3 regions of the Exiguobacterium sp. s145 genome follow, and region 3 is predicted to be linked to each of the others. Evidence: predicted binding sites of a transcription regulator. Region 3 holds the regulator's gene; each other region holds the start of a gene.

Region 1 (9,944 bases), on a different contig from region 3:
CTGGTGGCTGCATGAAAAATCGGAGTCTGGGTTTTCAAATCTGGGCGATGTTCCTGCTCGTCATTGCAACACTCTCCATTGTCATATTAATCGTCATGCGCTCATCGATTGGTAATTTCATTGATGAGCAAGTTTATGCGACGTTAGAAAACAGTGAAGTCTTTTTCTCGGAAGATGCCTCTGTCATCGAGATGTTACAAGACAATCCGATCGAATTCGATCGACGGAAACAGGAATCACGCTCTGTCAATGTCTTATTGTTATCGAAAAATGGAAAGTTGTATTATGGCGGGGCACCGCAACAGCTGGTCAATCAAATGTATCGTGATGCGATTGACCAGGAAAAAGAAATGCAAAAATATACGACCCGTCTGGATAAAGAGGATGTCTACTACAGCATCTTAAAGATGGAGATTAAAGGTGAGACCTATTACCGTGTTTCGTACGTCTGGGATGCGTATCGCCAGGAACTGATCACCCAGTTATTTTCGAAAATCGGTTGGGTGGTCGCGATTGTCAGCATCCTGACCTTGTTCATCGCCTTTTGGCTTGCCAGACGGTTGACCCATCCTTTAATCGAGATTGAGCGGGCAGTCGGCAAGATAGCGGCACAGAAGTGGGATACGCCTCTTCCTCTTGATCGCGGGGATGAAATTGGACGATTGGCCCGTTCAGTCGACGCGATGCGAATGGATTTGGAAAAACAGGATAAAGCGCAAAAATCCCTGCTCCAAAATATCTCACATGATTTGAAAACACCAATCATGGTCATTCGCAGTTACGCCCAGTCGATTTCGGACGGAATTTATCCGGACGGTGATTTGACAGGTTCTGTTTCCGTCATCGAAGAGGAAGCGGAACGCTTGGAGAAAAAAGTCGCGGCCTTGTTGTATGTAACGAAACTGGATTACTTTGAACTGGATCGTTCAACATGGGACCATGTCGACCTGGACCGGATGGTTCACTTGCTTCAAAAGCGGTTTGTCGGGACAAAAGCGTTAACGTGGAAGATCACCGGGGAAGCGGGCATCGTGTTAGGGGAAGGGGAACAATTGCGTGTAGCACTGGAAAATGTGCTGGATAATGCGATTCGTTATGCGGAGTCCACCATTGAAATTCGCCTTTCCGGCACCCGGCAGACGGCTACTGTCGAAATTCTGAATGACGGTCCGCCGTTAGAGGCGTCTTCTCCGCTGTTCCATCAATTTTCACGTGGAAAAGAAGGCAAGTTTGGCCTTGGATTATATATCGTCAAACGGATTGTCGAACGGCATGAAGGAGAAGTGACGATTGAAAATCTCATTACGGGAAATGAACAAAATAAAGTTTGTGTGAAATTTAATTTTCCACGACATTTTCAGGAAGAATCATCCGGAAAAAAATAAGATCTTAAAAAACGAGATAGTCATATCTCGTTTTTTATTTTGGGAAATAATGAGAATGTCCAAACGAAGTCATGTGGAATTTGATATAACGATACTAATACAAGAAGGGAGAAATCAGGATGCGACATAAAATTACAGAAGAAACATTGGCCCTCGTACCGAAATATGGCCCATACGGGGAACCGCAAACCTTACTTATTCAAGAACAGTCGGAAGTCGTATTAGAAGGCCATCCGATTAAGTTGATTGAAGAATCCTGTTTATATTTTGGTTCATCGATGCGTGGAAGAATCGAAGCGGCTCGACATATCCTGGGACCGAATCGAAAGACACCGGTTTTGATTGATTGGAAGGCGCAAACGATTTTCTTCCCGACGACCGCAAAAGAGAAGGCGGAATGTATTTGGATCAATTTTAAACAGATGAAGACTGTTCAAAAAAAGGGGAATACTGTTCAAGTGGAGTTTCAAACAGGACAACGAATCGATACCGATGCCTCAGCCTACAGTATCGAACGACAACGGATCAAAACGTTGGAACTAGCGTATGAAATGCAACGGAGATTTCAGGAAGAACGACCGATGACGTTTAATAAAGCACGATAAGTGGAACATTCTAACAGGAATCACTACTTAACACAGCGAATAAACAGTAAGGTGCGAGAGAGAGAATTAAAGGGAGGTGAAGCGGTCGAAAGACCGCTGCACAATGAATGAATCATATGAATGGTTAAACCGACGAAAATTACAACCCGGATTTGGTGTAAACGGTGGACGTCGCTTCATCAGTTCACGTATTGTCCGACCGGAAAATACACCGGGGAAACGGATCAAAGGCATTAAACGTGCCCGTCAGCTTGTCGTCGACGAGTCAGGAAATCGACGCTGGGTGACGAAACGAATCGTCGTAACAGATGCTGCAAAACACATGACAATCAATCGTCGTGCTTCGGTTGCCCAAAAAGAAGTGACGGAATCTCGTTTGGAGCAAGTAAAACAAAAATTAACGTCGAAAAAAGTTCTTTTACCTGTTTTAGCAGCAACAGGACTGGCCGTTGCCGGCGGAGTGCTCGCTTATGTCATGCGCCGTAAAAAACGAAATACAAAAGAACAACTATAATCTCAAGCAGACGACGTATTGTCTGCCTACAGCAAAAGCCGTGCTCTCCCCATGAATACATGAGGGTGGCACGGCTTTTATATGAAGAAGACTGCAGGTCTTACAAGAAACGTTTGCGAATCGATGTCGCAAGCGCCTTCTCAGAGATTTCTTCCAGTTCTGTTTGGTTTGTCGGATCGAAACTGTCATTGTAGAATCGGCCGACAAACTCAACCCGGTCATAATCCAGTTCTTTGAAAATCAAATGTTTATGATCGTCGTAGAAGACAACCCGGTAATAATCAGAGCCACGTTCGAGCGTCACGAGTGCCCGGATGTGTTCTAAGCGTTTTTGTTCGTCTGACTTTTCTTCTTCGACAGGCTCTTCTGTCGCTTTGGCTGCTTCAGCCTGTTCGAGTGCGCTTTTTACTAATTCACTCTTTTTATCTTGTTCTTCAGTCATGGTTATCGCCTCCAATTTTTATTTTACCTTGAAATGTACCGATGAGAAAGAAAAATCCCTTATCCGTTCTGATGAGCATCACAAATCCGCAGAACATTGAAGGCACCGATTCGTAAGCGTTCGATTAAACGTGTCGCGGCTTCTGAATCAGAAATGGTCTCTTCGATGGTCATCGTCATCAGTTCAATCCACCGGATGGCATGCACTTCTTTGATGGGCAAAAGACGATGAATCATGGCAAGATTCATTCGTTCATCATACGCATCATATTGTTTCGGACCACCTGTCAGTTGAATCAAGAATCGTGTTTGAGCCTGTTCAACGTGCCGGCGGTCGGAGGGGAATAAAGGACGAAGAAGATGATCTGTATAGACACGCTCATAAAAACGTGCGACGAGTTGTTCGATTGCTTGTTTTTGACCAAGGTCTTCATAAAGCATGTCTGTCCCTCTTTCTTTTCAGTCTGATGAAGACAACCATTATCTCAGTCTTTACCCGCTTTTTGCAACTCCACACGAACCACTTGATAAATGATTTAAACTGAATAGAAAGAGCACAAAAAGAAAAAATGTAATCTTGATTTAAAACGGACGTTTGTTCGTATTTATGAGATAATGATACATATGATAACGTCTAGGAGGAGAGGTCCGGTCTGTTATTTTCAGCACTCATTTCATATGAGAGGACAAAAGCGGCATAAAGCTCCCCGATATTATTTAAAGGAGGTGAAGGTCGGCCCACCTGATGTTACAACCACAGGTGTCCGCTGATCTGACACAATGAATTACATGCATTTAGGTCGTGCCGGTACAGGCAAGACCACAACATTAATTGAACAGGTAATTGACCAGTTAGCTGAGCAACCGCTTGGTCCATCCATCTATTTCATCGTACCGGATCAGATGTCCTTTGAGATGGAACGGCGTATTGCGACGGATCCTCGGCTGTCCGGTCTTGTCCGGATGGAAGTCATGAGTTTACGCCGGTTTGCCTTCCACATGATCCGGGATTACGGAAACCAGGTGATTCCGTTTTTAGATGAAACGGGGACACAACTACTATTACGCCAAGTTGTTGAAGAGGCGGAAGAAGAGTTGAAAATCTTTAAACGGACGAAAAATATGCCCGGCTTTTACAAAGGATTAGACGAATTGATTACCTCGTTTAAACGTTCTTTAGTAAATCCGGATATGCTACGTCAAATCAGTGGAGCGTCACCGGAACGCTCACCGAAATTAAATGATTTAGCCCTGATTTATGAACGTTTTACTGAACGAATCTCAGATAAGGCCCTTCATGCTGACGATTATTTTACGACCTTGATCGAGCTGTTACCAAAAGCTGATTTAAGCGATGTTTCTGTATTCGTGGACGGTTTTTATGAATTTTCGTTACAGGAACAGCAAGTTTTGCTCCGATTGATGGAATTGACGAAAGATATGCACCTGAGTTTTACACTCGATGTCGAAGACGTTTATACGAAACAGTCTGAGTTTGGAGTTTCACAACGCTGTTACATGCAGTTGATTGAACAGATGAAAGAGCGGCAGATTGCGCATGAAGACATTTATTATGGACAGACCGTTAAATTTCAGAGCACAGGCTTGCGGATGCTCGAACAAGCACTTCTGTCGCCCGGCTACCCGCCAACGGATGAAGAGGTGACGGGAGTGACGGTTTCTGCTGCCGTCAATCGTCAAGTCGAGACGGAAGCCGCCGTCAGAAAAGCCATTCAACTCGTGCGTCATGACGGATATCGTTTCAAGGATATCGCTTTTCTTGTCCGTCACCTGGAGCCATACGCCGATCACTTGGAACGCGCTTTTCAACTGTATGATATTCCGTACTTTTTGGATCAACGGGAATCGATGGTGCATCACCCGATCGTCGAATTAGTCCATGCCGTCCTCGAAATCGTGATGACGGGTTACCGGGAAGAATCTGTTTTTCGTCTGCTGAAAACAGAACTGATTCCACTTCCGGCAGAAGATCCGCGGTTAGCACTTGATCGCCTGGAAACATTTGTGTTGGAGCGCGGAATCAAGGGTTCGATGTGGAAAAAACCATGGCAACTGAAGCGCCGTTTAGCCGATGAAATCAGTTTGACGGATGCTGAATTACAAGAGGAACTCGAGCTGAACGAATGGCGTCAATTTCTGGTCGAGGCGATCGAACCGCTTGAAAAGCGATTCAAGGCCTCTAAGACCATGAGTGAATATACACGCGCTTTGTACCGTTTCCTGGAAGAACATCATATGACCGACCGGTTGACGGTGTGGAAGCAACAAGCGCTTGAAGTCAACGAACTCAGTCAGGCACGTGAACATGATCAAGTGTATGAAGCGGTACTGCATCTCTTTGAACAGCTGGAAGCTGCGGCACCTGAAGCTACGTTGACAACGGAACTGTTTGTCCAAATGGTCGAGACCGGGCTTGAAAGTCTCCGCTTCTCACTAGTTCCCCCTTCGCTCGATCAAGTGATTGCAACGGATTACGTCCGGGGGCGTTTACAACAGGTCAAAGTGGTCTTTTTACTCGGTGCCAATGACGGATTGATTCCACTTGTGGAAGACCAGTCTAAACTATTGTCAGAAGGCGATCATGACTTCCTGCATGATCAGGGCATTCCGGTAGGCAAAGCATCCTTGGATGTATTTGACGACGAATTGTATTACCTCTATCAAGGGGTGACGGCACCAAGTGAATCTTTGCATATCAGTTATGCACTTGTGGATGAGGACGGAAAGGCGCTTCAGCCGGCATCAATCGTTAAGCAGATCAAACATCAACTGCTGCAGGATCGTCCGGTAAAAACATACTTTGCAGAAGCAGGGGATCATGCGCCGGATGATCAGCTTCAGTTCGTGACGAGTCCGGAACGGGCGGCAGCAGCAGCGGCAATCGAATTGAGACGGCTTCAACGTCGTTATCCGATTCAACCGTCCTGGTTTGATGTGTATAATCGGTTGCTTGAGAACGGACGGGGCCGCGAACGGATGGCCCTGTTCTCCAATGCCTTGTTTTATCAAAACCAGGCAGAACCGTTGCCGGAGGATCTGGCACGTAATCTGTACGGTGACACGATCAAAGCCAGTGTCTCCCGCTTTGAGACCTACAATGCCTGTTCCTATAAACATTTTGCCCGGTATGGACTACGGTTAAAAGAACGGAAATTATATAAATTCGAAGCACCGGACATCGGCAACCTGTTCCACGGAGCCCTCAATGATTTATCGATGAACATCAAAGCCTCGGGGAAACGTTGGCGTGAACTGGATGACCAATCGTGCAGCAATCTCGCGAAAGAAGCTGTCGAGAAAGTGACGCCGGAAATTCAAAATGCGATTTTGATGAGTTCGAACCGTTTTGGTTACATCAAGAAAAAATTAACGGATGTCGTCGAGCAGACAGCCAAAATGCTTGTTAAACAGGCGGAACGTTCCGAGTTCGAACCTGATTTGTTTGAAATCAGTTTTGGGAACGCCATGTTCCCGCCGCTTCGATTTACCTTACCGGACGGCACCGAAATTGAATTTACAGGCCGAATTGACCGCGTGGATCAGGCGACGATCGGCGATCAATTATACGTTCGGGTCGTCGATTATAAATCGAGTGCCAAAGAGCTGGATTTTGCCGAAATCTATTATGGACTGGCGATTCAAATGCTGTTGTATCTAAAAACGGTTGTCGAACAGTCGGAAGTTCTATTTAATCAGCAGGCCAAACCAGCCGGAGCTCTCTACTTCCACGTCAAAAATCCAATGATGCGCGGAGATTTATCGGCGGACGAAATCGAACGGAACCGATTATTGCTCGAGTCGTACCAAATGCAAGGGGTTATCGTTGAAAATGATGAAGTATTACGAGCGATGGATCAGATTGCGTATGATGAACGTAAAAAATCGCCGCTCGTCAAAGTAACATTCACCAAAACCGGTCTTCATAAGTCACATACGAAAGGTGTCGTCAAAGAGGAAGAATTGACGGCGTTAATGGATCATGCCTGGGATGAGTTGAAGACGAGCAGTCAATCGATGTATGCAGGAGACATTGCGATTGATCCGTTTGATTACCAGGAGCGGACGCCTTGTACATTCTGCGAGTATCGTTCCGTCTGCCAGTTTGATCAGTCTCTCGGAAACGACTACCGGCAATTAAATCCGTTGTCGGAAAAAGAAGTCTTGGAACGGTTGAAGGAGGAGACGGAATGAGTGTGCAGTGGACGGATGAACAGCAACGGGCAATCGATGCGAGAGGCGGGCATATTTTAGTATCCGCCGCCGCCGGTTCCGGAAAAACAGCAGTATTAGTAGAACGGTTGACGCAACGTGTCATCAATCAGGAGGATCCATTGACAGCGGACCGAATTCTGGTCGCGACGTTTACGAACGCGGCAGCAAAAGAGATGAAGACGCGTGTCATCGAAGCCATCGAAGCGAAAATCAAAGTGGCCCCGGATGATCTTTATTTAAAGAAACAACGGCAAATGATGAATCGTGCTCAAATTACGACCATTCATTCTTTTTGTTTATCGATTTTACGTGAAAACTATTACAGGATTGGTCTTGATCCGGCGTTTCGAATTGCCGAGGAAGCAGAGTTGTTGTTGTTGCAGGATGACGTGTTGGAGGAAGTGTTTGAGAGCTTCTATGCTTCGGCAGATCCGGCATTTTATGAACTGATCGATAGCTATACGTCGGATCGGGACGATCAGGCGATGTTGACACTTATTTCGAATTTATACCGCTTTTCTCGATCACTTCCAGACCCGGAAGCGTTTTATGACCATTTGATCGCTCAGTACGATCAACCGATCGATCCGGATGAATCCAGTCTGTTGACACGGTTATTTGAACTGGAATGGGAACGGGTCGCCCCGGTCATCAATCGGTATATGGAATTATCATATCGCCTGCGACAGTCCGGATACGATGAGATGGCAGATCTGTTAGTGCAGGATGTCGCCCCGGTCCGGCGGATTAATCCGGAACAGGATCGTTGGACTACCGTCGCCCTGGCTTTTCAAGCTGTCGAGTTCGGCCGTTGGAAAGGAGTCCGTGGAGACGAAGAAATGAAAAAATTCCAGACCGAGCGGACGCGTCTCGTCAGTGACCTCAAAAAAATGCGGGATCTGTTTGTTGAGAAAGACGGGGTCGATTATCTGGAAGATTTACGTTCGCAATTGGGACATGTCGAGATGATTGTTACGCTTGTCCGCAGTTTCTCGGCAGCTTATCTCGAAGCGAAGCAACAGCGGGGAATCGTAGATTTTTCTGATCTTGAACATTTTGCATTAGCCATCTTGGAAGAAAACGGCGAGCCGACGGATGTCGCCCGTCTTCTTCAAGAACGTTTCATCGAAGTGTTAGTCGATGAGTATCAGGATACAAACGAAGTACAGGAACGAATCCTGCGACTTGTCTCCAAATCAGATGAAGCCACCGGGAATCTGTTTATGGTTGGCGACGTCAAACAATCGATTTATAAATTCCGTCATGCCGAACCGGGATTATTTTTGAATAAGTTTAAACGATTCCAACAAACCGAAGTCGGGACACGCATTGATTTGACGAAAAATTTCCGGAGCCGTTTGGAAGTCTTGGATGGAACCAATCATATTTTCCGTCAAGTCATGGACGAAGCCGTCGGAGAAATTGATTATGATGAAGCGGCTTACTTGCGGTTAGGGAATCTTGGGTATGTTGATTCGACTCAAGTTGATCCCGAACTACTGTTAGTCGATCAGACCGATACAAACAAAGAGGAACTCGAAGCGCAAGTCATAGCGACACGGATCATCGAGATGGTAAACGATGAGAATCCGTATCTCGTCTTTGATGCGAAACAAAAACGATTCCGGAAGTGCGAATACCGTGATATCGTCGTCCTCGTCCGATCGAGGGGAAAACGGGTTCAGGCACTCGTCGACGTTTTTGAACAATACGAACTGCCGGTTTATGCGGATACAACGGGCGGCTATTTCCAAGCAACTGAGATTCAAATCATGATGTCGCTGCTCAAGACAATCGATAATCCGTTGCAAGACATCCCGTTCGCGAGTGTCTTGCGGTCACCGATTTTCGGTTTGACGGATCGGGATCTAGGTCGAATTCGTGCTAAATCAAAAGACGGGTCGTTTTACGAAGCCGCTATACTTGTGGCGAAAGAACAGACACCGCTCGGTTTGCGTGTCGATGAAGCGCTTAATCAACTGCACCACTGGCGGACGGAAGCACGCGGAAAGTCGCTCGCAAGTCTGATCCGTTCCTTGTTTGATCAGACTGGCTACTTCGAATACGTCGGTTGTCTGAACGGCGGACGGAGCCGACAGGCGAATTTAAATGCTTTGTATGAACGCGCCCATCAGTACGAAGCGTCCGGTTATCGGGGATTATACCGTTTCTTGCGTCTGATTCATCGTTTAGTCGAACGCGGGGAAGATTTTTCGGAAGCCCGGTCGTTAGGTGAGGACGAAGATGTCGTCCGGATCATGACGATCCATCAATCGAAAGGACTGGAGTTCCCGGTAACGATTGTCAGCCAGTTAGGCAAGCAGTTTAATAAACAAGATCAAATTCAGGCAATCCAGCTCCACAAGACGTATGGTATTGCCCTTGATGCCATTGATCCTGTCAAACGACTGCGTTCCGGTACGCTTCTCAAAGAAGTCATCCGCCGGGAAATGGACCGGGAAATGAAGGCGGAAGAGATGCGTGTTCTCTACGTCGCAATGACACGGGCGAAGGAAAAGCTGATTCTTGTCGGAGCGATTAAAGGTCTGGAAGATCAATTGATCAAATGGCAGGATCAGCCGCTCGATGAACTGTTGTTGCCGGAAATGGATCGGCGGAATGCCAAGGCATATGCGGACTGGGTGGCACCAGCCGTCCTGCGCAATTTCCTGTTGAGCGAAGAGGAACCGCGCTGGTCATTTCGGGTCATCGCGCTCGATGAGATTGCCCCGTATCAAGAACTGACGAAGATGGTCGAACAACTGG
Region 2 (9,944 bases), on a different contig from region 3:
TGTCGACATCGACGTTTTTCAAATTGTTTTCCGACGCTTTGTGAATCCGTAACGCCCGACCGTCCGGTTGTTTCCGTTCAGACGGGACGGGAATGAATTTCTTGCCGGACAAGTATTGTCCCGTCAAAGAATTCGGATCCTGCATCAGTTCTTCCGGACGTCCCGCTGCCGTGACGAATCCGCCGTGGTCACCGGCTCCCGGTCCGATATCAATCAGGTAGTCCGCTGCCATCATCGTATCCTCATCATGTTCGACGACAATCAACGTGTTTCCGAGATCGCGCATCGTCTTGAGGGTATTGATCAGCCGGTCGTTATCACGCTGGTGGAGTCCGATTGACGGTTCATCAAGGACGTACAAAACACCAGTCAGCCGTGACCCGATTTGCGTCGCGAGACGAATCCGTTGTGCTTCTCCGCCGGACAATGTACCGGCAGCCCGCGAGATCGTCAGATAATCGAGTCCGACGTTCTCGAGGAACGACGACCGTTCATGAATTTCGCGGACAATCATCCGCGAAATCGTCTGATCCTTCTCCGATAGTTTGCTTGGTAACTCTTCAAACCAGACGACAGCTTGTTTGACGGACATCTTCGTCACATCACCGATGTGGATTCCTGACACTTTGACTGCCAATGATTCGCGTTTCAAGCGGTGTCCTTTACACGTCGGACACGCTTTTTTCGCCATGTACCCTTCCATCTGTTCCCGGATGTAGTCGGACGATGTCTCTTTGAAGCGTCGTTGTAAATTGTTCAGAACACCTTCAAAGAACAATGACGTATTGCGGACCATCCCAAAGTCATTTTCATAACGGAACTGGATTTCTTCCTTCGTGCTACCGTTCAACAGAATATCGCGGTGTTCGTCCGACAGCTGTTCGAACGGTGTATCCATGTCGATGTTGAAGTGGCTGCAGACAGCCGCAAGCAACTGCGGATAATATTGTGAACTGGTTGGTTCCCAGGCGATGATCGCCCCTTCGTTCAACGATTTATCCGGATGCGGTACAACGAGATCAACGTCGACTTCGAGTTTCGTCCCGAGTCCGTCACACGATGTACAAGCTCCGAACGGCGAGTTAAACGAAAACATCCGTGGTTCGAGTTCTCCGATTGAAAAACCGCAGATCGGGCAGGCATGATGTTCGCTGAACAACAGTTCGTTTCCATCCATCGTATCGACGATGACACGACCGTCCGCAAGACGAAGCGCCGTCTCGAGCGAATCCGCGAGGCGGGCTTCCACATCCGGACGGACAACGACCCGGTCGACGACAACTTCGATCGAGTGTTTTTTATTTTTCTCGAGTTCGATGTCATCTGTCAAATCGATCGTTTCGCCATCAACGCGAACACGGACGAACCCTTCTTTTTTCAGGTCTTCGAAGACTTTGACATGGGCGCCTTTGCGGCCGGAAATGATCGGTGCGAGAATCTGCAGACGGCTGCGCTCCGGCAGTTCCATCACCTGGTCGACCATCTGACTGATCGTCTGGCTTGAGATTTCAATCCCGTGATTCGGACAAATCGGTTTTCCGATCCGGGCATAGAGCAGACGGAGATAGTCATAGATTTCCGTAACCGTCCCGACCGTCGAACGCGGGTTTTTACTGGTCGTCTTTTGGTCAATCGAAATGGCCGGACTGAGTCCTTCGATCGCATCGACGTCCGGTTTGTCCATCTGTCCTAAAAACTGGCGGGCATAGGCGGACAGACTTTCGACATACCGCCGTTGTCCTTCCGCATAAATCGTATCAAATGCGAGAGACGATTTCCCGGACCCGGATAAGCCTGTCAGGACGACAAGCTGATCGCGCGGGATTTCGACATCGATGTTTTGTAAGTTATTGACGCGAGCGCCCTTGATGATGATCTTGTTCTTTTTTTCTGCCAACTTAGGCACCTGCTTTCAATTCTAAGATAAGGTCACGCAATTCAGCTGCCCGTTCAAACTGCATGTCTTTCGCCGCTTGACGCATCTCTTGATCGAGTTGTTCGAGCAACGTTTCGCGTTCCGGTTTTTTCAGTTTGTTGAACTTTTCGAGTTTTTCGACTGTATCGTCGCTCTCGATCGTCGTACTGATGACACCACGGACATCCTTTTGAATCGTTTTCGGCGTGATACCGTGTTCTTTATTAAAGGCGAGCTGAATGTTGCGCCGCCGTTCCGTTTCATCAATCGCTCGCTGCATCGAGTCGGTCATCTTATCGGCAAACAGAATGACGTGCCCTTCCGAGTTTCGGGCTGCCCGACCGATCGTCTGAATCAGTGACCGTTCCGAACGCAGGAATCCTTCCTTGTCGGCATCAAGTATCGTCACGAGTGAGACTTCCGGAATATCCAGTCCTTCCCGCAACAGGTTGATCCCGACGAGGACATCGTATTTCCCGAGCCGTAAATCGCGGATGATTTCAATCCGCTCAAGCGTCTTGATTTCCGAGTGCATGTAGTTGACCTTAACGCCATGCTCCTTCAGATAATCCGTCAAATCCTCCGACATTTTTTTCGTCAATGTCGTCACGAGCACTCGTTCATTTTTCGCGACACGTTCGCGGATGTTATCCATCAAGTAGTCGATTTGACCGGTAATCGGATGAATCTCGATCGTCGGATCAACGAGTCCGGTCGGACGGATGATTTGTTCGACCATCTCTTTTGTATGTTCGATTTCGTAAGGACCGGGTGTCGCCGAGATATAAATCGCTTGGCTGACCTTTTCCTCAAATTCCTCGAACCGGAGCGGCCGGTTGTCCTTCGCTGACGGCAGACGGAAGCCGTGGTCGACGAGGACTTGTTTCCGGGCCTGGTCCCCGTTGTACATCCCGCGGATTTGCGGCAACGTCACGTGCGACTCATCGGCGACCAGTAAAAAGTCTTTCGGGAAGTAATCGATCAACGTGTACGGTGTCGAGCCCGGGGGCATTAAGTTCAAGTGACGGGAATAGTTTTCGATCCCCGAGCAGTAACCCATCTCGCGCATCATCTCAAGGTCATAATTCGTCCGCTGTTCGAGCCGCTGGGCTTCGAGCAGCATACCGTCTTCCCGCATCTTCGCGAGTTGCGTTTCGAGCTCAGCCTCAATGTTCGTAATCGCTTTTTGCAGACGGGTATCCCCCGTCACGAAGTGGGATGCCGGGAAAATCGATATGTGTTCCCGGTCGGCAATGATTTCCCCTGTCAATGGGTCCATATCACGAATTCGTTCAATCTCATCTCCGAAAAATTCGATCCGGACACACTGTTCATCGCGGGACGCCGGGAAGATTTCAACGACATCCCCCCGAACACGGAACCGCCCGCGCTGGAAATCGATATCATTTCGTTCATATTGAATGTCGATCAGACGACGCAACATCTCGTTTCGTCCCATCTCGTTTCCGACACGCAACGACAGCACGTGGTTGTTGTACTCTTCCGGATTACCGAGACCATAGATACACGACACCGACGCGACAATCAGGACGTCTTCCCGTTCGAACAGGGAAGCTGTCGCCGAGTGACGCAGCTTGTCAATCTCATCGTTGATTGATGAGTCTTTTTCGATGAACGTATCTGTCGACGGTACATAGGCTTCCGGTTGGTAATAATCATAAAAGCTGACGAAATATTCGACCGCGTTATTTGGGAAGAACTCTTTGAACTCCGAATACAGCTGACCGGCAAGCGTCTTATTGTGTGCCAAGACCAGCGTCGGCTTCTTAATCTCTTTGATGACGTTCGAGACGGTAAAGGTTTTCCCTGTCCCTGTCGCGCCGAGCAACGTCTGATGGCGTTCACCGTTCTTGACGCCTGCAATCAATTTTTTAATCGCTTCCGGCTGATCGCCACCCGGTTCAAATGGTGATACTAACTCAAAATCCATCGTATTCTTCCCCCTCATCCAGTTCACAAAATCTATTTTTATTGTACCACTTTACGAACAAATATTCGACTTTGAAGTGCTCCTCTTAGAAGTTACCCGTTTTTCGCCAAAAGAAAAAGTCCAGCCCGTAGGCTGAACTGTTTTTTGAGCTGGATTTTGATTTTGACTCACTGAAGCGTCCGGATTTTCGTCCGTTTGTTACCGGGCTCACTGACGAACAAAATCCCGAGATCGTGATGATCCTGTTCATAAAAGGCCCGCTGTGCGAACCGGACGTCTCCGTTATGATTCATGACTTCGAGACGCAGGTACGGTTTATGTTTTTGAATCGCTTCATAAAACGATTTCTCCGACTCGACGAACTCTCCGTTGACTTTATAGATTGCTTCACCCGGAACAAGCCCCATCTCGGAAGCCGGTTTCTCCGGTAACGTTCCGAGAATGACGACGCCACGTTTACCGTTCAGGAACAACGGGGTCTGGGACCGATTAAGTCGTTTCGTCCGCTGATGCAGAATCAGGTGAATCATGAGCAGGACCGGCAACCCGTACAACCAGATGTCCTGTCCGGTCAGGAAGGCGCCTGCCGCGAGCACGACAGACAACAGGAACGTGATCAGCCGCCCTTGGATCAGGGGACGGATCAGCTGGTCCGGCAACTGGCCGGTAAAGAGGAAACTGAAGCCGATCGGCAGGAACAAGACAATCGGAACGAATTCCGGAAACGACCATTGCGGAATCAAGACTTCGAGACTGCTTCCCGGCACGAAGACGATGAGTGGAATCAGCCACAGTTTGTTGGACGACAGCCCGCCGATGTAACGTCCCCGTTTCGATAAGACGAGCGACGGCGATAAATTCTTTTTCCCCCGCCAGATCAGCAACAGCAATTCGGCACTTAACGACAGGGTCGCAAGCAGCATCCAATCGCTGACGCTGACATCGCGGAGACCTTCAATCCGGTCACTCGTCATGAACCAGGTGAGACCTACCAGGATGACAAGCGGTCCGAGCGGTAAATTGAAGCGGATGATACCTGTCAACAAAATCAGGAACGTCAACACCATGAAGGCAATCAGAAACTCTGACGAGACCGTCAATGTCAGACTCACACTGATGACGGATAAGACAAGACCAACCACGAAGCCCGGAACAAGCGTTTCGAAGAGATCGGTCCGTTTGCTACGCGTGCGTGACCGGAACAGATTCCGTTCGCGTTTGACACGTCGCATACTGAGTAAAAAACTGACTAGAACTGCTAACCACAAGATTGGACTAGCGAAGAGACTAATCACTGTCCAACCGATTCCATCGAGTAATTCCACGCCCATTCAGACCTCTTTCTGTAAGTTATTGTGCAGCGACTTCCAACGCCTTGATGCGCTGGACATCATTTTTTTCGTCTTCCAGTTTCTTCAGGAGACGTGTTTCCATCTCGGACGCCGTCACCTGATCGATTTTTCCGGTCACCTCGAGCTTCGCGTCTTTCTGGAGACGCTCGACCGCCTGCTTCATCGTATCGCCGAAGTAACCGTCCTGTCCTTTCGGATCAAAACCGATCGCTTCAAGAACCAGGTGCGCGTTTTCGACAGGTTTGCCGTAATCGCCGCTCGCAAGCGTCTTGTTGTCCGTCAGAATCTTCGTGACGTTAAAGTAATCCGGCTGTTTGACTTCGACCGTCGGCTTGACACCTTTTTTATGAATCCAGTTGCCGTCCGGCGTCAGCCATTTATTTGTCGTCAGCTTCAAATCACTGCCGTCTTTTAAATCATAGGCGCTTTGGACAATTCCTTTTCCGAACGATTTCGTTCCGACCACTTCGGCACCGGCACCTTCTTTTAATCCGGCGGCCAGAATTTCCGAAGCCGAGGCCGATCCGCTGTCTTCGAGGACAACGAGCTTATAAGGTTTCTTCTCTTCCGCTTTCCCGAATTCCTGCGTCCGCTCCCCTTTGTTGTCTTCCACCTGGAAAATCGGTGTGTCTTTCGGGATGAACGGCGCAATCATTTGTGAAACGGCCGTCAGCAAGCCGCCCGGATTTCCACGGACATCGATGACAAGACCATCAATGTTTTTCTCCTCGAGGGCTGCGAGTTGTTTCTCGAACTCTTTTGCCGTCGGGTCCGAGAATTGCGTCACCTGAAGGACACCAATCGTCTTGCCGTTGACTTTTTCCGTCTTCGAATAGACGGTTTCAATCGGAATCGTATCGCGGACGATTGAAATCTTCATCGGATCCTGTCCGCCGCGTTGAATCGTCAAGACGACTTTCGTCCCTTTTTCGCCGCGGATTTTCTTGACCGCTTGATCCGTTTTCTGTCCTTTTGTTGATTTACCGTCAATTTCTAAAATAATATCCCCCGGTTTGATGCCGGCTTTTTCAGCGGGCGATCCCTTGATTGGTGAGACGATGACAATCGATTCGCCTTTTTGTTCGAGGGTCGCACCGATTCCTTCGAATGAAGACGACAAATTCGTGTTGAACGATGCCGTTTCCGATTCGTCCATGTAGACGGAATACGGATCGTCGAGGACTTCCGTCATTCCCGTCAGTGCCCCTTCGAGCAACTCCTGATCCGTCACGTCCTCGAGATAATTTTGGGAAATCATCTGTCTGACCTGATCAATTTTTTTCCAATCTCCCGTTGCGTTAGACGAAGAACTCGTCGCCACTGAATCCGTTCCACCTGCCGCTAACATCCCGACAGCCCCTGCTCCAAGACCCAAACCAAACGTACTGACCGCTATGACGGCCGTTGTCGATTTTTTCACGCGTAATTCCTCGTTTCTGGTGTAAACCTGCTATTTTTTTCAGTATAGCAAAAAAAGATAGGTTACCCTATCTTTTCGTCAGTCGCTCGTTGAAGTTATAAGATGTACGGTGCCGGATCGACCGCATTTGGTTGTCCGACGGCCCACTCACCGCGATGGATCTCAAAGTGGAGATGCGGCCCTGTCGACCAGCCGGTTGAACCGAGTTTGCCGACGATATCCCCCGGCATGACCGTTTGTCCCGCCTTGACCGAAACCGAATCGAGATGACCGTAAACCGTCGTCCAGACTCTCCCGTCAATCAGGTGTGTAATCATGACGACATTTCCATAGCCGGTCGCACTGCCGGCCCGGAGGACAATCCCGCCGGCCGCTGCTTTAATCGGGGTTCCTTTGGCATTAACGAGATCCAGTCCGGTATGCCGTTCCGACTTCCCGGTCAACGGGTTGTTGCGGGGACCGAAGGGTGACGAGACGTAGCCGGTCACAGGCAACAGGAACGGTTTGACCGACGTGCTGGGACTAGATGTCGCCGGTTGGGACGGGGCTTCCGTCACCGGTTCCGAAGCTGTCGGTGGACGGATCGTTGGCTGCTTTTGTTCTTGCTGTTCTTTGTCTGCTTTTTCTTTTGCTTCCTGCTCCGCCTGACGCTGTGCGGCTGCCTCTGCTTCCCGGGCAGCAGCTTCTGCAGCTCTCTGTGCCGCTTCCGCCCGTTCTTTCGCTTCCTGCTGGGCCTGGAGTTCGGCTGCCCGCAACTCTTCCAATTGACGGCTGATCAGACGTTTTTGATCTTCAAGAATCGAGGCTTCTTCTGCTTTCGTAAACTGTTCCTGTTGCAACTGTTCGACCTGACTGTTCAACCGGACGACCAACGTCCGTTTGACTTCTGATTCCGCGATGATCCGGGTCTGCAAAATCAACAGCTTCCGCTGCTCTTTTTTTAATTGTCCGAGTACGAGTTCCTGCTCGGACCGTTGTTCGGTTAACTGTTTGACGTTCGCCTGGTACGTCTGCAGGACACCGTCGTCCTGCTTGATGATTTCGCTGACAGTACTGAAACGCGAAATCAAATCTCCGAAATCCTTGGCATCGAGCAATACTTCGATGTATTTGACATCCCCATCCCGTTGGACGGACCGCAACCGGTCCCCGATCAATTTTTCCTGTGTCCGGAGTTTCGATTCCGTTTGACTGACGGCCCGGGTGACGATCGCCAGTTCTTCTTTGGCAACAGAAACAGCCGCCTGTTGATCCGCAATTTTACTCGCTAAATCTTCCAGACGGCTGTTGACTTCATCCAGGCGCGCTTTTGCTTCCTTGCGCTCCTGTTTCGTCAAGACTAACTTCTCCGATGTCTGATTCTGCGATTGTTCCGTCTCTTGCAGACGGGACTCGACCTCCTGTTGTTCCTTCAACAAATCTTCCTTGGACGTTGCCTGAACGGATACACTTGAACCAATTAATGCCAAGCTTAGGACGGTAGAACAGAATCGGACCTTCATGAGAAGCATCTCTCCTCTATCTTTTATTTGATTTTCAGAATTTAAATCTTCAAGAAACGGCCAAGTGACGTCGTTGATCCCCAGACACCGATGAAGGCACCGAGTGCGAGCAGAATGACAGACACTTGAATCGACAGTTCACCCGGTGGAATCAAGGTGAAAATTGAGGCATTCAATGATACGAGTTGTGGTTGCAATGCATTGTACGTCACTTCGTATCCGAAGTAGACGACAGCAATCGGAATCAGTGCCCCGAGTACCCCCATCAGCAGTCCTTCGATGAAGAACGGTGCACGGATGAAGCCGTTTTTTGCACCAACGAGTCGCATGATTTCAATCTCACGGCGACGTGAGAAAATCGTGACCTTGATCGTATTCGAAATGAGGAACATCGCCATGAATGTCAAACCGACAATCAGGATGATTCCGCCGATCCGAACCCCTTCAAGGAAGTTGAACATCTTCTCAACATAATCTTCGCCATATTCGACACTATCTATATTTTCCATTTTTTTGACGGTATTTGCAATAGTTTCTGTCTCATTTGGTGAAGTTGCCTTGACGATATACCGGTCGTGGAGCGGATTATCCTTCTCAACCGACTGGTAGGCCTGTGATCCTGCGCCAAGCTGTTCCTTGAAGCGGTCCAGTTCTTCTTCTTTTGAGCTGTAACGAACAGATTCAACACCCGGCATCTGTTCTAGTTTTTTTCCAACTGCATCGATTTTTGCCTGATCGGACTCTCGTTCGACGAACACTTGAATTTCGACGTCTTTTTCGACGTTATCGGAAATCTTGTTGACGTTGAACATGACCATCGCAAAAATCCCGACGAGTAATAAGGTCACGGTAACGGCACTGACGGAAGCGAATGTCATCCAGCCGTTTCGGACGAGACCTTTTGCCCCTTCCCGTAAATGACGGAATCCATTAAACTTCATAGCCGTACATTCCTTTCTCTTCGTCTCGGACGATTTTTCCACCGTCAATTGCGAGGACGCGATGACGCATCTTATTGACGATATCTCGGTTGTGGGTCGCCATTACGACCGTTGTCCCACGGCGATAAATCTCTTCAAATACTTCCATGATCTCCCATGCTGTATCCGGGTCAAGGTTTCCTGTCGGCTCATCGGCGATGACAAGTGACGGACGATTGACAATGGCTCTCGCAATCGAGATCCGTTGCTGTTCTCCACCGGATAATTCATCAGGATAGTTCCGTTCCTTGTGCTTCAACTTCACGAGATCGAGTACTTCAAGCACTTTCTTACGGATTTGCGAGCGGTCTTCCCCGACAACTTCAAGGGCGAACGCGACGTTTTCATAAACCGTCAAGGACGGGAGTAGTTTAAAGTCTTGGAAGATGACGCCGATTTGGCGACGAAGTTCGGGGATTTGGCGGTTTTTCAACTTACCTACTTCAATTCCTTTAAATAAAAACGAACCGCTTGTCGGACGTTCTTCGCGATACATCATTTTCATGAATGTCGATTTCCCGGCTCCGGATGGACCAACGATATAGACGAATTCGCCTTGGTTGATCGTCAAATTGACTTCACGAAGTGCCGTGACACCATTCGGATAGATTTTGCTGACTTGTTGCATCTTGATCACTTACTTCACATCCTTACTTGATTACTGGTTGGTGATCAGATAGGTCTTAACGCCTACCGAATCCCATTATAACAGGCAAAAAAAACGGTGCACATTACAATCAAATGTCATTTCCGGCGGTTTTAAAGGAAAAAAGGGACCAGAGATGACGAACACTTGTCATGTCCGTCATCTCTAGCCCCATATT
Region 3 (9,944 bases):
CCCCTTGAGATGTAGGTGTCAAACAAAATTAGTTTTGTAGCAGTTGATACAGCAAGACGGCTACTCCACCGCCGATGATCGGGCCGACGATTGGAATCCACGAGTAACTCCAGTCAGATGAACCTTTTCCTTTGATCGGCAGGATAGCGTGGGCAATCCGCGGACCGAGGTCACGGGCCGGGTTGATGGCATACCCTGTTGTACCACCTAGCGAGAGACCGATGACGACGACAAGAAGACCGACGATGAATGGTTTCAGTCCGTCACCAAATGTTGTCAGACCAAATGACAGGATTCCGAATACCAGGACAAATGTCCCGATGATTTCTGAAATCAGGTTTGACGGTGTATGACGAATCGCTGGACCTGTCGCGAATACACCCAGTTTTGCTGCTTGATCATCAGTCGCTTCAAAGTGTTTCATATAATGAAGCCAAACGAGTACTGCACCAATGAATGCTCCGATTAATTGACCGGCAATGTAGACAGGTACGTCTGCCCACGGTAAATCGGAATTCATGGCAAGCGCCAATGTCAATGCAGGGTTGAGGTGGGCACCACTTGAAGCAGCGATATATGCTGCTGTCATAACGGCGAGACCCCAAGCGAATGTAATGACGATCCAACCGCCGTTCTCAGATTTTGTCTTTCTTAAGACAACCCCTGCAACGACTCCGTCCCCGAGCAAAATCAGAATCATTGTTCCAATCAGCTCACTTGTAAAGTTACTCATGCAAAAACCCTCCCTTTGGATTAAAGCAAATAATGGTCTTTCCATTTAAACCTACATCTAATTGAGAACGTTTTCAATACAAATACTTCAAAACTTCAAATTAAAATTTCCTTAATTTATGTTTAAAAAAATGAGAAATGGATATTAAAAAAATCCTTTGTTCATTTTTCAATGAACAAAGGATTTTTAACGACGCTTTTTCCGTTTCTTTTTTGTGCGGAAGAAGCTACTGGAGTGATCAAGAACGATATGTATCGTACTGGCGATCATAACACCGATGATAAAAGCCGGCATGGCCGCAAACCAGGAATCCACTGTGCTTGATTCAACAAGTTTCAGATACAGCGCCAAAAACAGAAGTGGAATCACGAAAGCGGCGCTGTACAACAGGCGGATCAGGTCACCGATGATCAATCCGTGTGACCAGATGGACCGGTGGGGCATGATTTTGACATAAGGCATCCAAAGGACACGTAAAGGACCGTGCCGATAGTAAGGTTCAGACTTCAAATCGAGGTCTGGTGAAAGCCAAAGGGTGCCGACGGCGATGCCGACAGCGGTTGGAAGCCAATCCGTCTGCTGCGTTGCGACCGAATACGCAACGTAGCCGGTTAGAGCGACGGTATTGACTGTATCATGTACATTTCCAGAAGGCATGAAAAAAGACCAGCTACGCTGGTCCCTCGCTTAGTGGATCGTCCGATATACGCCGATGACCTTGCCAAGAATCGAGACGTTATCGAAATACATCGGGTCCATCGAGTCATTTTCTGGTTGGAGACGTACTTGTTGATCTTCTAAGAAGAACCGTTTGACTGTCGCTTCGCTATCTTCGGTCATAGCCACGACGATTTCACCATTCTCTGCTGTGTTTTGCTGACGAACGATGACCCGGTCACCGTCTAGAATACCTGCATTGATCATGGACTCACCGTCAATCGTCAACATGAAGACATTTTCGTTCCCGACATAATGTGCAGGAAGCGGGAAATGTTCTTCGATATTTTCGATGGCTGTGATAGGAAAACCGGCCGTTACTTTCCCGATGACAGGAATGTGTACGATGGCTTCATGATTTTCTTCAGGTTTATCAAGCAATATCTCAATCGCACGTGGTTTTGTTGGGTCACGGCGAATCAGTCCGCGTTTTTCTAGACGATCCAAATGACCGTGTACCGTTGAGCTTGAAGCAAGACCAACAGCTTCACCGATTTCACGAACTGAAGGTGGATACCCTTTCAGTTTCACTTGAGCAACGATGTAGTCAAGGATTTCTTGTTGTCGTTTCGACATTTTCCGCATATGAATTGCCACCTCTTTCCGGATTGGTTTTTGAAGGTTATAGGAATACATGTTTCTAAAATTACTATAACATAGAACAAATGAGCGTACAAACAATTGTTCGACATTTTATGTTGACCGAACACCGGTTCCTGGTTTAAGATGAGTTATGCGAACAATTGTTCCGCGAACGTTTATTCTAAATCATTTTAATTTGGAGGGATTCATCATGATGCATTCAATCCGTACCCATGCCTTTTCCATTGTTTTTTATACGCTCAGCCTTGCCTTCATTCTTTTTCTCTTAACGCCTCGCCCAGATGAAAAGGTCGAACAGCTGTTAACGACTTCCGTTACAGTAGACCAGAACGCGACCGTCGAACAGGTAGCGGAAGTATACAACGACGGTTCAATGACGGACCAAGAATATGTCGAATGGTTGATTGAGAATAATGAGTTAAAGACAACACATGTCATTTCGAAAAACAAAATCGTTGTACCAATCGCGCAACAATGACAAACTGTAAAAGTTGTCAATGAACGAACAGGGGTGTGAAGTACGATGAAAGTAGTAATCTACTGTCGCGTCTCGACGGAAAAAGAAGCACAGGACAGCTCGCTTGAGCGGCAAAGATCAGAACTGTCGGGACTCGCTGCAACAAAAGGATTTGAAGTCGTGGATATCATCACGGAAAAAGAAAGTGGTTACGACGTTGACCGGGAAGGGATGTTATCCGTTCTTGATTACGTCACACGTCAAGCGGTGGATGCCGTTCTCGTAACGGATGATACGCGGATCGGACGCGGGAATGCCAAAATCGCCATTTTACATACGTTCCAAAAACATCAGGTTCAACTGATGACGATGGAATCGGATGGCGAGTATAAACTGGCGGACGCTGAAGCGATGGTGCTTGAGATCGTATCGCTCGTCGAAGAGTATCAACGGAAACTGCATAATGCGAAGATTGCCCGCGGGATGCGGCGAGCTGTTGAAAACGGCTTCCGTCCCGAACAAAATCTCAATCGGCAAGGCGAGAACGCCGGACGGAGCCGAAAAGAAGTGCCAATCGAAGAAATCGTCCGCTTACGTGAGTTAGGGCTGACATTTGCGGACATCGCCGTGACGCTGAGAGGCATGGGACACGACATTTCGAAAGCGACCGTCAACCGGCGTTATCTGGAATATAAAGAAGTCATCAGTACGTATGAATAAGGAAGCAGGTTTGGTGCGTCAGCGGCGCATCAAACTTGCTTTTTTTTAGTGGGTCTTTTACAGTAGGATTACGATTTAAAACTCATATTTGAGTCAACAGAAAGAGGGATATCATGTTATCACAAGAACAATTAGACCGGATTAATGAACTGGCCAATAAATCAAAAGTCGAACCGCTAACAGATGCGGAAACGGCGGAACAAAAAGAATTACGGACAGCGTATCTCGAAGCATTCCGCGGTTCATTCAAAAATCAGATGATGGGCATTAAAATCGTCGATGAAGAAGGAACGGACGTAACACCTGAAAAATTGAAGCAGGCACAAGAAGAAGAACGCAATAAACAATAACGAAAAAGCTATGTCACTCAATGGGATGAGTGACATAGCTTTTTTTGATAAAAAGTTCGTAATGTGTATCATGAAAGTAGTAAGAAAACGGCAATAGATAGCGCATTCATTTTAATGTGACATACTATTTAGAAAAGTTGTATCACATTTGCGGGTATGCTAAAATGAGAAGGAATTTGTGAAAAAGAGAGAGGATGATTGTTTTGACGAACATGACAACAGTAGAATTATTAGCAGTAAATACGATTCGTACCTTATCAATTGATGCAGTACAAAAAGCGAACTCGGGTCACCCGGGAATGCCGATGGGTGCAGCACCGATGGCATTTACATTATGGGCGGATCATATGAACCACAACCCTAAAAATCCAGAATGGTTCAACCGTGACCGTTTTGTACTTTCAGCAGGACACGGTTCAATGCTTCTCTACTCACTCCTCCATTTATCAGGATACGATCTTGCGATGGATGACTTGAAGTCATTCCGTCAATGGAACTCAAAAACACCGGGTCACCCGGAATACCGTCACACAGCAGGTGTCGATGCGACGACTGGTCCACTCGGACAAGGCATCGCGATGGCTGTCGGTATGGCGATGGCAGAGCGTCACCTCGAAGCGAAATACAACCGTGACGATTTAAACGTCGTGGATCATTTCACATACGGGATTTGCGGAGACGGTGATTTAATGGAAGGTGTTTCAGCAGAAGCGGCTTCACTCGCAGGACATTTAGGTCTTGGTAAACTCGTGGTTCTGTATGATTCAAACGATATCTCGCTTGACGGTGACCTTGATAAATCGTTCTCGGAAAACGTCCAGCAACGTTTTGAAGCGTATAACTGGCAAGTCATCCGTGTCGAAGACGGAACGGATCTCGATTCGATTTCAAAAGCAATCGAAGCAGCGAAAGCTGAAACAACAAAACCGACATTGATCGAAGTCAAAACGGTCATCGGATTCGGTTCACCGAACAAATCAGGGAAATCGGCTTCACACGGTGCACCACTCGGTGACGCGGAAATCAAGTTGACGAAAGCAAGCTACGTTTGGGATCACGAAGAATTCTATGTGCCGGAAGAAGTCAAAGACTTGTTCGAAGAGCGCATCGAAAAACGTGGTGCTGATACAGAAGCAGCATGGACAGAAAAAATGGAACAATACAAAGCAGCACATCCGGAATTGCACGCTGAGCTTGTTCAAGCGATCAACAACGAATTGCCGAGCAACTGGGAAGCAGACCTTCCGACATACGATCTGACATCGAAAAAAGCAACACGTCAGACAAGTGGTGAAGTGTTAAACGCTCTCGCAAAAAACATCCCGTCCATTTTCGGTGGATCAGCTGACTTAGCAGGATCAAACAACACGATGCTCAAAGGGGAAGCAGACTTCGACATCGATCCGAGCGGACGTAACATCTGGTTTGGTGTCCGTGAGTTCGCGATGGCAGCAGCTGTCAACGGTATGGCGTTACACGGTGGTGTCATTCCTTACGGTGCGACATTCTTCGTCTTCTCGGATTACCTCCGCCCGGCAGTCCGCTTAGCAGCATTGATGGGTATCCAGTCGATCTTCGTCCTGACACATGACTCAATTGCAGTCGGTGAAGATGGTCCGACACACGAGCCGGTTGAACACTTGATGAGCTTCCGTGCGATGCCGAACCTGACAGTTTACCGTCCGGCAGACGGAAAAGAAACGATTGCCGCATGGAAAACAGCAGTTCAATCGAAAAACAAACCGACACTTCTCGTCATGACACGTCAAGGATTGCCTGAACTCGAAGGTACGACAGTCGAAGGCGCTGAAAAAGGCGGATATGTCATCGCGGGTGACATTGAAAAAGCGGATACAATCTTAATGGGAACAGGTTCTGAAGTGCACTTGCTCGTTGAAGCACAAAAAGAACTCGGCGAAACGGCAGCTGTCGTCTCACTTCCATCATGGGAATTGTTTGAAGCACAATCAGCTGAATATAAAGAATCGGTCTTGCCAAAACGCATCACGAAGCGTCTTGCAATCGAAGCCGGAGCTTCGCTCGGTTGGTATAAATATGTAGGAACAGAAGGTCAAGTCATCGGAATCGATCGCTTTGGTGCTTCTGCTCCTGGAGATCTTCTGTTAAAAGAGTACGGCATGTCTGTCGAAAATGTTCTAAATACAGTTAAGCAACTCGGTTAATGAAGAAAGGTGCGCAAACGCGCGCACCTTTTTTTTGCATTATCTATGCAAAGGCTTTAAATTATAGTATAGTAAAAAGCGACGTTTGAAGTTAGAGGAGGAAGCAACTTGGCTACATGGATTTGGATTTTAATTGCCCTTCTTTGCTTGGTAGCTGGTGTCGCCCTTGGTTTCTATATCGCTCGCCGATACATGATGAACTATTTGGAGCAAAACCCACCAATCAACGAAGATATGATTAAGACATTGATGATGCAAATGGGTCAAAAGCCATCACAAAAGAAAGTCAACCAAGTGATGCGTTCAATGAGTGGTTCAATGAAATCACCGAAAAAATAATGACTTGTAAAAGGAGACCAATTTGGTCTCCTTTTGTTTGCTATTTTTTAGGAAGATGGCTAATCTAAAATGTGAGACTATTAGAAATACTCAATCGATTTAAAAAGGGGGGACTTGTATGGGAGTCTTCAGGAAATTGAGTTGGTTTTTCCGACTCGAATGGAAATCTTACAGCTTGGGGATTGTTGCTTTAATTTTTGTTGCCGGACTGGAACTGATTCCGCCGAAAGTAATCGGTTCGACGGTCAACGGTCTGAGTGAAGGCAGCTTGACGAAAAATGATTTATGGAAATTGGTCGGCACATTGGTCTTAATCGGGGTATCGACTTATGTGATTCGTTATTTTTGGCGGTTCTTCATCTTCGGTGCATCAATCCGGCTCGGGCGGTTGTTACGAAGTCAGTTATACGGTCATTTTTCAGACTTGGATCAATCGTTTTATAAAAAGTACCGCAGCGGGGATTTAATGGCTCATGCGACAAATGATGTGCAAGCGGTTTCGATGACGGCTGGAGCCGGTATTTTGACACTCGTCGATTCTGTGACGATGGGGAGTTTTGTCATCATCACGATGATTACGACAATCAGTTGGAAACTGACACTTGTTTCCCTGTTACCGATGCCGTTGATGGTGTATTTGACATCACGTTACGGCAAGATGCTGCACTCGCGGTTTCATGATGCACAGGAAGCCTTTTCCGATTTAAATGATAAAGTCGCAGAGAGCGTCAGCGGGGTCCGGGTCTTAAAAGCAACCGGGGAAGTCGAGTCGGATGTCGGTACGTTTACATCGCTGTCAGACGATGTCGTACAAAAAAACCGCCGGGTCGCAAAAATCGATGCTTTATTTGATCCGACGATTTTCGGTTTGGTCGGCTTGTCTTATATCATTGCCGTCGGATACGGTGCCTATTTATTGCAGCAAGGCGAAATTCGGATCGGGGACATCGTGTCTTTCACTACATACTTAGGATTATTGACATGGCCGATGCTCGCGTTCGGCTGGTTGTTTAATATCGTTGAACGGGGACGTGCCTCGTACGATCGAATCGAACGGATGCTTGCAATCGAGCCGGAAATCAAGGATGCCAAAGAAGCAGCGACGACCGTCGCATCTGCTGATTTACAGGTCGCGGTCGATCGTTTTGTTTATGATACACAACCTGTACTCGAAAATATCCACGTGACGTTGACACCGGGACGGACACTTGGAGTCGTTGGGCGGACCGGTGCCGGGAAATCGACGTTCGTCCGTCTGTTATCACGCGAATACGATGTCAAATATGGATCAATTGCCATTGGTGGACAAGACGTCAAACAATTGACGCGGGAAACGGTCCGCAAACAGGTCGCCATCGTACCGCAGGACCATTTCCTGTTCTCTGCTTCAATTGCCGATAATATTGCCTTTGCAAAACCGGATGCTTCGATGGAAGAAATCATGGAAGCCGCACGGATTGCTGCCGTACATGAGGATATTCTCGGTTTTACGGAAGGGTACGCGACGATGGTCGGGGAGCGCGGCGTCACGTTATCCGGCGGTCAAAAGCAACGGATTTCGATTGCCCGGGCATTGCTTGCAGATTGTCCGATTCTGGTACTCGATGATGCGTTGTCAGCGGTTGACGCGAAGACGGAAGAAGCGATCATCGAACATTTCCGGACAGCTGATAATGAGCAGTCGCAAATCATCGTTGCCCACCGTCTGTCAGCCGTTTCGCATACGGATGAAATCATCGTTCTCGATGCGGGAAAAATCATTGAACGGGGAACACACGACGAATTGCTTGCAAAGAACGGTTGGTATAAAGAAACCTACGACCGTCAGCAACTGGAATCACTCGTCGAACAGGGAGGTGGAACGCTTGAATCATGATATTAATGAAAAAGCGGTCTTGCGACGATTGCTTGGCTTCGTCAAACCGTTTAAAAAACAGGTTTTAGTCGCCTTCTTACTGTTGCTCGTGACGACCGGAGCAAAGCTCGGAGGACCTTATCTCGTCAAAATCTTCATCGATAATTATGTGGCCGTCGGGAACTATCCGGTCCAGGAAGTCGCGTTATTATTCGGTGTTTACTTGCTGTTGCATACGACCGGTATCGTCGTCGATTATTTACAGGCGTTTGAGTTCCAAAAAATTGCCTTAAAAGTCATTCAACGGCTCCGGATTGATGTGTTCCGTCACGTCATGCATCTTCGGCTCGGTTACTTCGACCGGACACCGGCCGGCGTGCTCGTTTCACGGATTACGAATGATACAGAAGCAATCAAAGAGCTGTACATCGGCGTTTTGTCGACATTCGTCCAAAGCGGGGTCCAACTGATTGGAACGTATATCTTCCTGTATCTGCTTGAACCGCGCCTGGCGACGATTGCGTTAGTCTTATTGCCGCTGTTTTATTTCATCATCTGGATTTACCGTCGTTACTCGACGAAATATTATGCGGAAGTCCGGGATTTATTATCGAAGATTAACGGACAATTAAATGAGTCGATCAACGGAATGGCCATCATCCAACAGTTTCGGCAGGAAAAGCGGCTGATGGCAGAGTTCGAAGAAACGAACATCGCCCATCAAAACGGCCGTTACAAGAACCTGAAACTTGACAGCTGGCTGTTACGTCCGATCATTGAACTGCTGCTTGCACTGACGATTGCGTCCCTGATTACGTACTTCGGTGTCCTGTCATTTTCACAAACGGTTCAAGTCGGAGTCGTCTATGCTTTTATCAGTTATATGGAACGGATTTTTCAACCGGTCCAGCAAATCATGCAACGCCTGTCTGAATTCCAACAGGCAATCGTCTCGGCGGACCGGGTCTTTAAAGTGCTCGATACGGATGAGCCGGAACCTGCGAAGACGATTGCAGGGGACGCGGATATTACAGAAGGACATATTGTCTTTGACAATGTCCGCTTTAGTTATGACGGAGAGAAGGAAGTCTTGAAAGGGATTTCGTTTGAAGCGAAAAAAGGACAGACTGTCGCTCTGGTCGGTCAGACCGGCAGTGGGAAAAGTTCGATTATTAATATTCTGATGCGTTTTTATTCCTATCAGTCAGGCCGGATCCTGATCGACGGACAGCCGCTCGAACAATTGCCGGAAGACGAACTGCGGCGTCATGTTGGTCTGGTCTTACAGGATTCATTCCTGTTTACAGGCAGTGTCGCCGATAACATCCGGTTGTTTGATCCGTCCATTCCATTCAAAAAAGTGGAGGAAGCAGCCCGCTTTGTTCAAGCAGACGGGTTCATCAATCAGCTCGACGAACAATATGACAGTCCGGTTGCGGAGCGGGGAGCTACCTTCTCTGCCGGAGAACGTCAACTCGTTTCGTTTGCCCGGACGATGGCACGTGACCCGAAAGTCTTGATTCTCGACGAAGCGACAAGTTCGATCGATACGGAAACGGAAGAAAAAGTGCAGGTCGCTTTAAAACGGATGCGGCAGGGACGAACAACGATTGCGATTGCCCACCGGTTGTCGACAATCCAGGATGCGGATCTGATTTTAGTCCTGCATCAAGGGGAAGTCATCGAACAAGGGAACCATCAGACACTGATTGAAAAGAATGGATTATATAAAAAGATGTATGAACTGCAATCCGGTCACGTTTCGTCGGTATCATAAGACACAAAAAAGCCTGCCAGGCGATCTCGCCTGGCAGGTTGTTTGTGTTTAAAATTAGTAGACAGTAACTGTGACGTTTTGACGTCCCCAGTTGAGTGCTTCTTGTTGTGAACCAACGAGAAGGTCAAGTTTGTTACCTTGGATTGCGCCGCCACGGTCAAGTACGATTGCTTCACCGATACCTGAGATGTGCATGCGTGTACCAATTGG

The links. The regulator LexA, encoded in region 3, represses DNA repair genes until DNA is damaged. The targets are predictions, from matches to a motif close to CGAACATATGTTCG.
Region 1: the regulator LexA is predicted to act here: its motif matches at 3,534-3,547, upstream of addB (helicase-exonuclease AddAB subunit AddB).
Region 2: the regulator LexA is predicted to act here: its motif matches at 3,921-3,934, upstream of uvrB (excinuclease ABC subunit UvrB).

What each region holds. Positions count from the first base shown of each region.
Region 1 is NZ_JACSMV010000005.1:47,750-57,693, reverse strand. Features, by position in the region: gene KNQ07_RS06720 (response regulator transcription factor) at 1-15, shown strand, start outside; gene KNQ07_RS06715 (sensor histidine kinase) at 12-1,385, shown strand; gene KNQ07_RS06710 (competence protein ComK) at 1,505-1,990, shown strand; gene KNQ07_RS06705 (hypothetical protein) at 2,094-2,504, shown strand; gene KNQ07_RS06700 (hypothetical protein) at 2,605-2,946, opposite strand; gene KNQ07_RS06695 (truncated hemoglobin) at 3,006-3,386, opposite strand; gene addB (helicase-exonuclease AddAB subunit AddB) at 3,726-7,157, shown strand; gene addA (helicase-exonuclease AddAB subunit AddA) at 7,154-9,944, shown strand, end outside.
Region 2 is NZ_JACSMV010000006.1:24,003-33,946, forward strand. Features, by position in the region: gene uvrA (excinuclease ABC subunit UvrA) at 1-1,897, opposite strand, end outside; gene uvrB (excinuclease ABC subunit UvrB) at 1,899-3,866, opposite strand; gene KNQ07_RS07245 (PDZ domain-containing protein) at 4,034-5,197, opposite strand; gene KNQ07_RS07250 (S41 family peptidase) at 5,217-6,638, opposite strand; gene KNQ07_RS07255 (M23 family metallopeptidase) at 6,734-8,140, opposite strand; gene ftsX (permease-like cell division protein FtsX) at 8,182-9,081, opposite strand; gene ftsE (cell division ATP-binding protein FtsE) at 9,071-9,757, opposite strand.
Region 3 is NZ_JACSMV010000003.1:37,005-46,948, reverse strand. Features, by position in the region: gene KNQ07_RS05260 (MIP/aquaporin family protein) at 29-733, opposite strand; gene KNQ07_RS05255 (metal-binding protein) at 920-1,390, opposite strand; gene lexA (transcriptional repressor LexA) at 1,421-2,035, opposite strand; gene yneA (cell division suppressor protein YneA) at 2,244-2,531, shown strand; gene KNQ07_RS05240 (YneB family resolvase-like protein) at 2,577-3,230, shown strand; gene KNQ07_RS05235 (DUF896 domain-containing protein) at 3,344-3,580, shown strand; gene tkt (transketolase) at 3,775-5,763, shown strand; gene KNQ07_RS05225 (YneF family protein) at 5,872-6,102, shown strand; gene KNQ07_RS05220 (ABC transporter transmembrane domain-containing protein) at 6,221-7,978, shown strand; gene KNQ07_RS05215 (ABC transporter ATP-binding protein) at 7,968-9,734, shown strand; gene KNQ07_RS05210 (SH3 domain-containing protein) at 9,789-9,944, opposite strand, start outside.